One region of the Dysgonomonas sp. UBA7630 genome, then DNA from elsewhere that is predicted to be linked to it. Evidence: riboswitches for the same ligand, from Rfam matches in the RefSeq annotation. Region 1 holds a riboswitch; the other holds the start of a gene.
What was found. Region 1 has a riboswitch for thiamine pyrophosphate ahead of B3P17_RS08365 (BACON domain-containing protein). Riboswitches for the same ligand answer to the same signal wherever they lie in the genome.
Positions count from the first base shown of each region.

Region 2: linked by a shared signal. The riboswitch ahead of B3P17_RS08510 (TonB-dependent receptor) and the one ahead of B3P17_RS08365 (BACON domain-containing protein) in region 1 are both predicted to bind thiamine pyrophosphate.

Region 1 is NZ_DLIY01000019.1:56,488-63,777, reverse strand. It holds gene thiS (sulfur carrier protein ThiS) at 1-76, shown strand, start outside; gene B3P17_RS08395 (thiamine phosphate synthase) at 81-689, shown strand; gene B3P17_RS08390 (thiamine phosphate synthase) at 686-1,318, shown strand; gene B3P17_RS08385 (thiazole synthase) at 1,315-2,082, shown strand; gene thiC (phosphomethylpyrimidine synthase ThiC) at 2,112-3,815, shown strand; gene thiH (2-iminoacetate synthase ThiH) at 3,828-4,943, shown strand; gene B3P17_RS08370 (HesA/MoeB/ThiF family protein) at 4,956-5,660, shown strand; TPP riboswitch at 5,923-6,011, shown strand; gene B3P17_RS08365 (BACON domain-containing protein) at 6,059-7,290, shown strand, end outside.
Region 2 is NZ_DLIY01000020.1:14,912-18,805, reverse strand. It holds gene B3P17_RS08520 (AAA domain-containing protein) at 1-155, opposite strand, end outside; gene B3P17_RS08515 (hypothetical protein) at 152-700, opposite strand; TPP riboswitch at 851-946, shown strand; gene B3P17_RS08510 (TonB-dependent receptor) at 1,052-3,271, shown strand; gene pnuC (nicotinamide riboside transporter PnuC) at 3,330-3,894, shown strand, end outside.

The DNA.
Region 1 (7,290 bases):
AAAAGATAAGTGGGCTGAAACTTTTCTCTCCGACCGATTGGAGTTGATGCTAATTCATGCTGTTTCGGGAGGATGAATCGATGAAACTGATAATTATCACCAACGAAACCATATTTGAAGGAAACGGTGCCTTGTTGAATAAGCTTTTTGCAGAAGGTATGGAAACGTTGCACCTTCGTAAACCTTTTGCAACAGAATCCGAAGTTGAGTATTTATTGAATCAGATTGACGCTGAGTATCACAGGCAGATTGTCTTGCACGATCATTTCGGTCTTTTGAAGACTTTCGATTTAAAGGGAGTTCATCTGAATCGAAGAAATACTATTCGCCCTCATATTACAGATATATCAGTCAGCCATTCGTGTCATTCTTTCGAATGCCTCGAAGCATCTATGGAAAATCATGATTATATATTCCTTAGTCCGATATTCGATAGCATTTCCAAGACGGGATATAATCATGCTTTTACAAAGGAACAACTTTTGGTAGCTAAATCGAAACATTTGATAAATGAAAAGGTAATAGCACTAGGTGGAATTGATCATAAAACAATACCATTGGCTGTGCAATATGGATTCGGAGGAGTAGCTGTCTTGGGCAGCCTTTGGGAAAACTATCTTCAGGACAAAGATAAAAAAGCCTTATTGCAGAGGTTCAGAAATTTGCAAGAAATGACAGAAAAACAATGAAAGGATTATTATTTATAACTCATCAAACGGAAAAATACAGCTATCTGGATAGTGTTGATATAGCACTGGAGGGAGGATGTCGCCAGATACAATTACGCATGAAGGACGTGCTAGTTTCGGAGGTTCGAAAAACGGGCAGACAAGCTCTGGATTTATGCTATAAATACGGAGCTAAATTATATATCGACGATTATACCGAAGTGTGCAAAGATATTAGAGCGACAGGAGTACATTTAGGAAAATTGGATATGCCCCCTCTTGATGCACGAAGAATACTCGGCTCCGATTTTATCATCGGAGGTACAGCCAATACATACGAAGATATATACCGTTTAAATAATGAAGGAATCGACTATATTGGATTGGGACCTTTCCGTTTTACGACTACCAAGAAGAACCTGAGCCCCATTCTCGGATTATCGGGGTATAAAGACATAATGCAAAAATGCAGGGAAAATGGGATAAACCTCCCTGTAATAGCTATCGGAGGAATAACCACGAATGATATTCCCGAGCTGATGGCAACAGGTGTATCGGGCATAGCCTTGTCTTCTTCCATTTTAAGGGCAAAAGACCCTGTCAGCGAAACTAAAAAAAATATAGAAACAATCAACAAATACCAAAAATGAAAAAACTCGTAATAGCAGGAAAAGAGTTCTCCTCGCGGCTGTTTCTGGGGACAGGCAAATTCAGTTCAAATGAAGTAATGAGTGATGCCATAGAAGCATCTAATACGCAAATGGTGACGGTAGCTATGAAACGGCTCGATTTGACCAATAAACAGGACGATATGTTGCGACACATTACTAAACCCGGCATTCAACTTCTGCCCAACACATCAGGCGTGAGAAATGCAAAAGAAGCTGTTTTTGCAGCTCAAATGGCACGGGAAGCTTTCGGTACAAACTGGTTAAAACTGGAAATACATCCCGATCCCAAATATCTGTTGCCCGAACCTATCGAAACCTTAAAAGCTACGGAAACATTAGCCAAACTGGGTTTCGTTGTATTACCCTACATTCAGGCTGATCCTGTTTTGTGCAAACTGCTAGAAGATGCGGGAGCAGCAACAGTTATGCCTCTGGGTGCACCTATCGGAACAAACAAAGGATTAAAGACTAAAGATTTGCTTGAGATCATTATCGAACAAAGTAAAGTACCGGTCGTCGTAGATGCCGGAATCGGGGCTCCGTCTCATGCGGCAGAAGCCATGGAAATGGGTGCCGATGCCGTATTGGTAAATACGGCCATCGCCGTAGCAGGAGATCCGGTAGTAATGGCACGAGCTTTCCAACTGGCTGCAGAAAGCGGGCGTATGGCTTTTGAGGCACAACTGGCAACCCGATTCGATACAGCAAAAGCCAGTAGCCCCCTAACTTCATTCTTAATGTAAATTATAGATCAAAACTTAATAAAGAAAATATGAAAATAAATCACCGGATCACTTATCCATCCTCAAAAAAAATATACATAAAAGGTAAAATACACGATATACAGGTAGGTATGCGTGAGATAACTCTTTCCGATACCGTTTCTATCGAAAACGGTCAGCATAAAAAAGAGAAAAACAGACCTGTAATAGTCTATGACACCAGTGGTGATTATTCCGACAAAGAGGTAACGATTGACATCAGCAAAGGGCTTCACCGTTTACGCGAAAGGTGGATTGAGAGCAGGGGCGACACAGAGATGTTAGCTGTATTTTCTTCTGATTATTGCAATGAGCGTTTAGCTGATTCCGGTCTGGATGCTATACGATTTCCGTCTGTAAATCTACCAAAGAAAGCAAAAGAAGGGAAAGCTATTACCCAAATGTATTATGCCCGGCAGGGAAGTATTACCCCCGAAATGGAATACGTAGCAATACGTGAGAATCTCCAGAATGAGGAGCTAGGTATTCCAACCCATATCACCCCCGAATTTGTCAGGGATGAAATTGCAGCGGGTAGAGCTGTTCTTCCTGCTAATATAAACCACCCAGAAGCTGAACCAATGATTATAGGAACAAATTTTCTGGTTAAAATAAATACAAATATCGGAAATTCAGCTCTTTCCTCAGGTATTGACGAAGAAGTCGAAAAAGCCGTATGGAGCTGCAAGTGGGGAGGCGACACTTTAATGGACTTATCCACAGGTGAGAATATTCACGAAACAAGGGAGTGGATCGTCCGCAATACGCCAGTTCCCGTAGGCACCGTTCCCTTATACCAGACTTTGGAAAAAGTAGATGGTAAAATATCGGATTTGACATGGGAAATATACAGGGATACACTGATAGAGCAATGCGAACAGGGAGTCGATTATTTCACCATTCATGCCGGATTACTGAAAGCTCATCTGCCTTTGATCAAAGGGCGTACAACTGGAATTGTATCCCGTGGAGGTTCTATTATTGCCAATTGGATGACTCAGCACAATCGAGAGAATCTCTTCTATACACATTTCGATGATATATGTCTGATACTAAAGAAATACGATGTTGCCGTGTCTTTGGGTGACGGACTTCGTCCCGGTTCGATCAACGATGCCAACGATGCCGCCCAGTTTGCCGAACTTTCGGTATTGGGAGAATTAACAAAAATAGCATGGAAACATCATGTACAGGTGCTGATAGAAGGCCCGGGACACGTTCCCATGCAGAAAATAAAAGCCAATATGGACGAGCAGATTGCACATTGCCACGGAGCACCGTTCTATACATTAGGCCCGTTAACAACAGACATTGCTCCCGGGTACGACCATATAACTTCGGCAATAGGTGCGGCTCAGATAGCTTGGTACGGTACGGCAATGATTTGCTATGTAACACCGAAAGAACATTTGGGATTGCCCGATAAGGAAGATGTTCGGTCAGGAGTTATCGCTTATAAAATTGCAGCACATGCGGCAGACTTGGCAAAGGAGCATCCTGGTGCTCAAGTACGAGATAATGCATTGAGCAAAGCCCGTTTCGATTTCAGGTGGAAAGACCAGTTTAATCTTTCGCTCGATCCGGAGAAAGCTCTCGAGTATTACAAGATAGGCCGTCTGGGTGAAGAAAGTGATCATTGCACCATGTGCGGTCCACATTTCTGTGCGATGAAATTGACCAAAGAAATGCACGATTGCGCTAAAATGAACGAATAAAAAATAAATAAAATGAGTTTTACAGAACGTATAAACGATTATGATTGGAACAAAATCGAGTCGTGTATATATAATAAAACAGCTAAGGATGTCGAGATTGCTCTAGGTAAAACAAGACCGTCTATTGACGATTTCATGGCAATGGTTTCGCCTGCTGCCGAACCTTATCTGGAACAAATGGCTATATTGAGCCAAAGATATACCCGCCAAAGGTATGGCAATATAATTCAGTTTTATGTGCCGCTGTACCTGACCAATTCCTGTATCAACCATTGTGTCTATTGCGGGTTCAATCACGATAATGACATCAGGCGTATTATACTTACGGACGAACAGATACTGCGGGAGGTTGAAGCTATTAAACGGATGGGAGATTTCCAGCATATTTTACTGGTTACAGGCGAAAATCCACGTGATGCGGGTGTCGATTATATCGAAAATGCAATCCGTTTGGTAAAGCCTTATTTTTCTTCTATTTCAATAGAAGTACAACCATTGAAAGAAGCAGCCCACAAACAGCTTGCTGATGCCGGATTAAACGCTGTCTATTGTTATCAGGAAACTTATAACAAATCCAGATATAAAGTATATCATCCCAAAGGTATGAAATCGAAATTTGGCTGGCGGCTCGACGGATTCGACCGCATGGGCAAGGCCGGCATACACAAAATAGGTTTGGGGGTGCTGATCGGGCTCGAAGATTGGCGTACTGATGCTGCAATGATGGCTCTGCATCTACAATACCTACAAAAAACATACTGGCAAACGAAGTATGCCATCTCTTTTCCACGAATGCGTCCACACGAAGGTAAAGATTTTCAGCCCAATGTTGTTATGACGGATAAACAGTTGGCGCAGATCATATTTGCATACCGAATTTTCGATCACGACTTGGAAATGACCTTGTCTACAAGAGAGAATGCTGTGTTTAGGGATAATATGATCGGTTTGGGAATCACCTCATTGAGTGCCGGTTCGAAAACCGACCCAGGAGGTTATGCCGTTTACACGGATGAGCTCGAGCAATTCTCGGTAAATGACAGCCGCACACCATCGGCTGTTTTGCAATCCGTCAAGAATCATGGATATGAGGTGGTATGGAAAGATTGGGATTTAAGTTTACAGTAAATTATCATAATTATGAGTGAAAGCAGGTATAATAGAAATATATTGATTGAAGGTTTTGGTGAAAAAGGCCAGCAAAAATTACAAAATTCGAAAGTTTTGGTTATAGGTGCGGGAGGGCTTGGTTCGCCAGTTTTGTACTATCTGGCAGCTGCCGGTATAGGAACATTGGGTATAATAGATTCGGATGTGGTAGATATTTCGAATTTGCAACGGCAGATATTGCATCGTTCGAACGAGGTAGGTATTCCTAAAATAATATCCGCAAAGGAGAAGCTGGAAGCGTTGAATCCGGATTTGCATATTATTCCTTACCAAGAGCGTTTTACACAGGACAATGCAGCTAAATTAGTACGGCAATACGATTTTATAGTCGACTGTTGTGACAATTATGAAACCAAGTTTCTGATAAATGATATTTGTGTTGCAGAGCTAAAGCCTTATTCACATGGGGCTGTACTTACTCTTCGGGGCGAAGTTATGACTTACATCCCCGGAAGTGCTGATTACCGGAAAGTGTTTGGAAGCCCTCCGCCGGAAGGAACTGTGCCGACATCAGCTCAAGCAGGGATATTGGGCTCTATTGCCGGAATCGTAGGGAGTATTCAGGCGACAGAAACAATAAAATATCTGACCGGAATCGGAGATCTTATTCTTAATCGAATTTTAATTATAGATGGCAAAACAATGACTTTTCAATCTTTGAAACTGAATTTGTGATGCACGAAATACCCTTTGATAAACAACGTTCAGCTGAACGTAATGTAGTCAATACAACATTTCTTTATTTAATACGTTAAGGGTTCTTTACCTTAATAACAGGCTGAAGTTTTTATTTCATTTTAGCTGAGTTTCTCTGTTAAAAGAAAAATCCTCTTTTTAATTGAAATAAAGCGAATATATAGAATGTTTTTTTGTGAAAAGATGAAAAAATATTAGAAAAAAAGACCCTAATTTAATAAAATATATTGTACGTTTGCAATACATAATCAAGGGGTGTCGAAAGACTGAGATTATACCCTTATACCTGATGCAGATAATGCTGTCGTAGGAATGATTTCTTATTAGCCTTTTTTTCAATCCTTGATTATTTGATTATTAAATTAAATAATATGGATATGAAAAAATTGAGCTATCTACTACTATTCCTTTTGATTTTTACAGCATGTGATGACCACCAACAAGTGGAAGACTATTCAATCTCATTAAGTGAAGACAAGATTACCACAGACTATACAGGTATTACCCAAACAATCAAGGTTCAATCTAATGATGACAATTGGAATATTCTTTCATCAAGTATTCCTGAGTGGTGTAATATTGAAAAGAAAAAAAGTTCAACTTATAATGTAGAAATAACTATTTCTCCTAATCACACATTCCAAAGTAGAGAAGCAACAATAACTTTTATTTATGAAGATAAATCCTGTTCCTTATATATTTCACAAGAAGGAATACAAAATAAATCCTCATTAGATTGGCACACATTTCCGGTAAACTCTTTTTCAAGTGTTGAATATGATTCAGAAAATGATAATACCGAGCGCAATTATAGAATATCTGCAAATGAGATTTATATAAATTCCTCAATCAAGGATAAAATTTACCATGGAAATTTAATTCAAAAAAAACTGAATGGAATTAGTGGGGTGAAAGAAACTACTCAATATTCTTATAATCCTATAACAACAAGCGCTTTTGTCAACGGAAAATTTTATTCAAGAGAGTCAGTTTATCCCTCATTTGAAAATACAAATGGGCTATACGATGAAGTAAAATCTAAGACACCAACTCAGAATATCAGTTTTTCATATCAAACATCACCTATTCAATATAATTCGTACAAACACTTAAATCTACTAGGTGTAGGAAACTTAGGCTTAAAATTAGATGAAATTATAACAGGAAAATCCTATACCCAAAATGAATTAAAAAACCGGACGGGACTTATATATAGCTATTGTAATATCCTTTTTAATACAACGATGGATCTTCCTGCCAATTTGATAAAAGAAACGATCCCAGAGAATGAGAAAAAAGAACTTTCTTATATAAGTAATATAAACTATGGTAAAATGGCATTTCTTATTGTAGAAACAGACTATGATTATAAAACATCGACATTGGTGATAGGTAAAATCATGAAAGGTCTACCATTAACCGAAGATGAAGAGAAGGTAAAAAGCAGTATAAACGCTAATTATCTCTTTTTTAATAAAGATGGGAATATAAATACGACTAAGGGGATAGATGTTATCAGTATGTTTGTTTCTGAGATTAAAGATCAACCCATAATACCGCTGAGTTTTTCCATAAACACTTATAATAATAATTCAGTCGGTGATTTCGA
Region 2 (3,894 bases), on a different contig from region 1:
AATAAAGAAGGAAACTGCAAAGATTCACCTTTAGTGATTTCCTTGCAGCTTCTTTCCAGTATCTGTTTGAGGCAGATATATTTATTTCTTAGCGATAGATTGGTTTGATCTATCTGTTGTATCTCGGAGAGATAATCGGATACAGATATTATCATTCCCGCAATCTTACATCAAGATAACTTTTAAGGGATATCTCTATCTTCGTACCATTAATAGGGATACCTGCCCTATTTGTAAGATATCCATCAACAATAACATTTATCCCCCCTTGATTATAGAATCTGCGCATAACGCTATTCATGAAATCATAAAATTCAGGATCTTTAGCGGTATCGAATACCATTACCTCATAGTCTTTCAACACATCTATCTTTGGCGAAAAAAGAAAAGGAGTCATACCTTCTACATCGATATACAAATCACGAATAACATCTCCATAACGCAAATCTCCGGTGATAACCAATTCGGTTCCTTGATATTCCATCCCAATTATAGAGCCATTTCCCAGACCGGGCAAATCATTGAAAGTATAACTACCTCCTCCATTACTGGAGAAAAATCCGGTTTTGTTAGTATATGATTGGAATTCACAATTGAGATTTGTCCTTGATATATAATCATCTGTTTCACACGATGAAAATCCGACTAAAACGAGGAGAGTGAATAAGATTACGCAAAGCTTGTTCATATAGTATTTCATAATTAAATAATTTAGTGACAAAGTTAAATAATTTTATCTTATATATATGACTATGAAAATGAGGTTTTGTAACATCGGGAATAATAGATATAGAAAACTTTTATAAGTGACTGCTTGTTATATATCAAAATAGAATATCTATCTTTGACAACGAAATCTTAGGGGTGCCTTAAAATAACGGGCTGAGATCACACCCATAAACCTGATCCGGGTAATGCCGGCGGAGGGATAGAGAAATATGCAATTGCGCACACGCATATCTTTAACATTCGGGAAATTATCTTATCAAAACCCCTTTTTTGTTTAACATCAGGACATATTTACGTATGTCTGGCAAAATTTATATTTTAAATGAAAAAGGTCTTTCTCTCTCTTTCCATAATATTGATAAATGGAATGGGGATTTTCGCACAACAAAAAGCAGATAGTTTGAAAGTTGTAAAACTAGATGAAGTTGTTGTGTCTGCAACACGTGTAGGTCAGGATGCTCCGGTAGCATACTCTAGCTTGACCGAAAAACAACTAAAAGGAGACAATGCCGCAAAAAACATTCCGGCTATAATGCAAACTCTTCCATCTGTAGTCTCGTATACAGAAGGAGGAACGGCTGTAGGCAACACATCGTTTCGCATCCGTGGAACTGATGCCAACCGTATTAATATCACCCTGAATGGGATGCCTCTGAATAATCCTGAAAGTCAGGAAGTATACTGGGTCAATTTGCCGGATCTGTCAAATTCATTGCAAAGTATGCAAGTGCAACGCGGAGTGGGAACATCTACCAACGGTGCGGCCTCTTTCGGGGCTAGTATTTCGATGCAAACGCTGGGAGGAAAACCCAAACCCTATGCCGACATATCTACAGCCTACGGACAATACAATACACTATTATTGTCGGGAGCAGCAGGTACAGGCATTATGAAAAGCGGATTGTCGTTAGACGCAAGATATTCTTACGTAAAGAGTGACGGGTATATCCGTAACGGAAAGGTAGACCATAAGAATATCTATGCCGCCCTATCTCACTACTCCGACAGGCAGCTGATACGGCTGATTTATATGAACGGAATACAGCATACCGGCATTACATGGGAAGGTATCGATCCGAGCATGCTGGCTATAAACAGGCGATACAACCCGGCAGGAGAATACAAAGACGACAATGGCAATACACGCTATTATGATAACGAGACGGATAACTACTATTCGAATATCGGACAGTTGATCTATACCCGTTATCTAACAAACGCATTGACATTGAATGTAAACTTGAGTTACAATCATGGTTATGGCTATTACGAAAATTACAAGACAGGGCGTAAATTTTCAGAATTCGGACTCGAAAATCAGACTGTAGATGGTACTACTTACAAGAAATCAGATCTTATACGTCGCAAACTGATGATGAATCATTTGTATGTAGGAGGGGTAAATCTGAAATGGGAAAAAGACAAGTTTGACTTCACCTTAGGTAGCATGTACAGCTATTATGATGGTACTCATTATGGAAGATTGCTTTGGGTAAAGTTCAACCAGAATATACCTGTTGGTTACGAATGGTATAGAAATGATGCCGATAAACAAGATATGAATGTTTTCCTGAAAACAGAATACAAACCGATGACCAACCTGTCGATATTTGCAGAAGTGCAAGAGCGCTATGTAGACTATCGCATGAAAGGTATCGACGATGATCTCACAAATCTGTCAAGCAAAAACTACTACAGTTTTATTAACCCAAAAGGGGGAATATCTTATCGCTTTGCGGATTATAACGAGATTTACGGATCGTTGGGTATATCCAACAGAGAACCTTTGCGGGCCGATCTTAAAGAATCTCTCAAAGAAGGAGGAATCCCTATCAAATCCGAAAGGTTGTATGACTATGAGCTGGGCTACAAATATGCTAATGCGACAATAGCTTTCAGTACCAATCTTTATTACATGAATTATAAAGACCAATTGGTGCAGACCGGAAAGTTGAACGACGTTGGTTATAAGTTGCAAGAAAATGTACCCGACAGCTATCGTACCGGGATAGAACTGGCATTGTCTTATACACCAAACTATTGGCTACAGCTAGCCGGAAACTTAACTCTGAGCCGTAACAAGATAAAGAATCATACTGTTTACTACGCTTACTATGATAATCAAACAGACTGGAATAGCTTAGGGCAGATCTCAGAAACATTCAAATCTATCGACATTTCATTTTCACCAAATACTGTGGGCAGCTTTACAGTTACATTCAAGCCATTCGAAAAAAAAGATATAAGCTTCTCTTTCATCAACAAGTACGTTGGCAGAATGTATTATGACAATACCTCAAACCCTGATAACCGTTTGTCAGACTATTTCATCACAGACTTTGCTGCATCATACACCTTGGATGCGAAGAAAGTAGGGAAATTTGACTTCCAGTTTTTTATAAATAATCTGACAAATGTAATGTATAATGCAAATGCATGGGTGGATACATATAAGTTTGCAGATGGAACAGAACAAGTTTATAAAGGGTTATTCCCTCAGGCAGGTGCTAACGTGATGGGCAAGATAAGATATCGGTTTTGATATATTTTGATTTACTTTGTGGGATGCAGTAAAACATCCCACAATTTTATATACAACAATGATTGAATATTTTATAGAGAACAATTGGGTCAGTATAGTAGGAGCAATTATCGGCCTTATTTTCCTTTACTTAGAATACAAAGCCAATGTATGGATGTGGGCTGCAAGTATCGTCATGGCAGCTTTTTATATCTATATATTCTATAGTACGCAGCTATATGCCAGCATGGGTATATACATTTATTTCTTCGGGGCATCTATATATGGCTGGCTGGTATGGATATTCCGCAACAGGAATACAGAAACAGGAGATGAGATCATCTCTCACGCCGCCAAACGTTACACCGTGCCTATAATAATCGGAGTAGCTCTTATAGCCATATTTATTTATGGTATCCTTGTTTCGTTTAGTGACAACAACATATATATCACGATCGGAGACTCTCTCACTACCTCCCTCAACATTGTAGCACTGTGGATGATCTCCCGAAAGTGGGTAGAACAATGGCTGTTGGTAATTCCCGCAAATTTAATTTCAAGCATTTTACTCTTTGCTCAACATGATATTATGTCGGGCTGTTTATTTTTTATCTTTTTCGTTGTCTCTATAATGGGATATTACA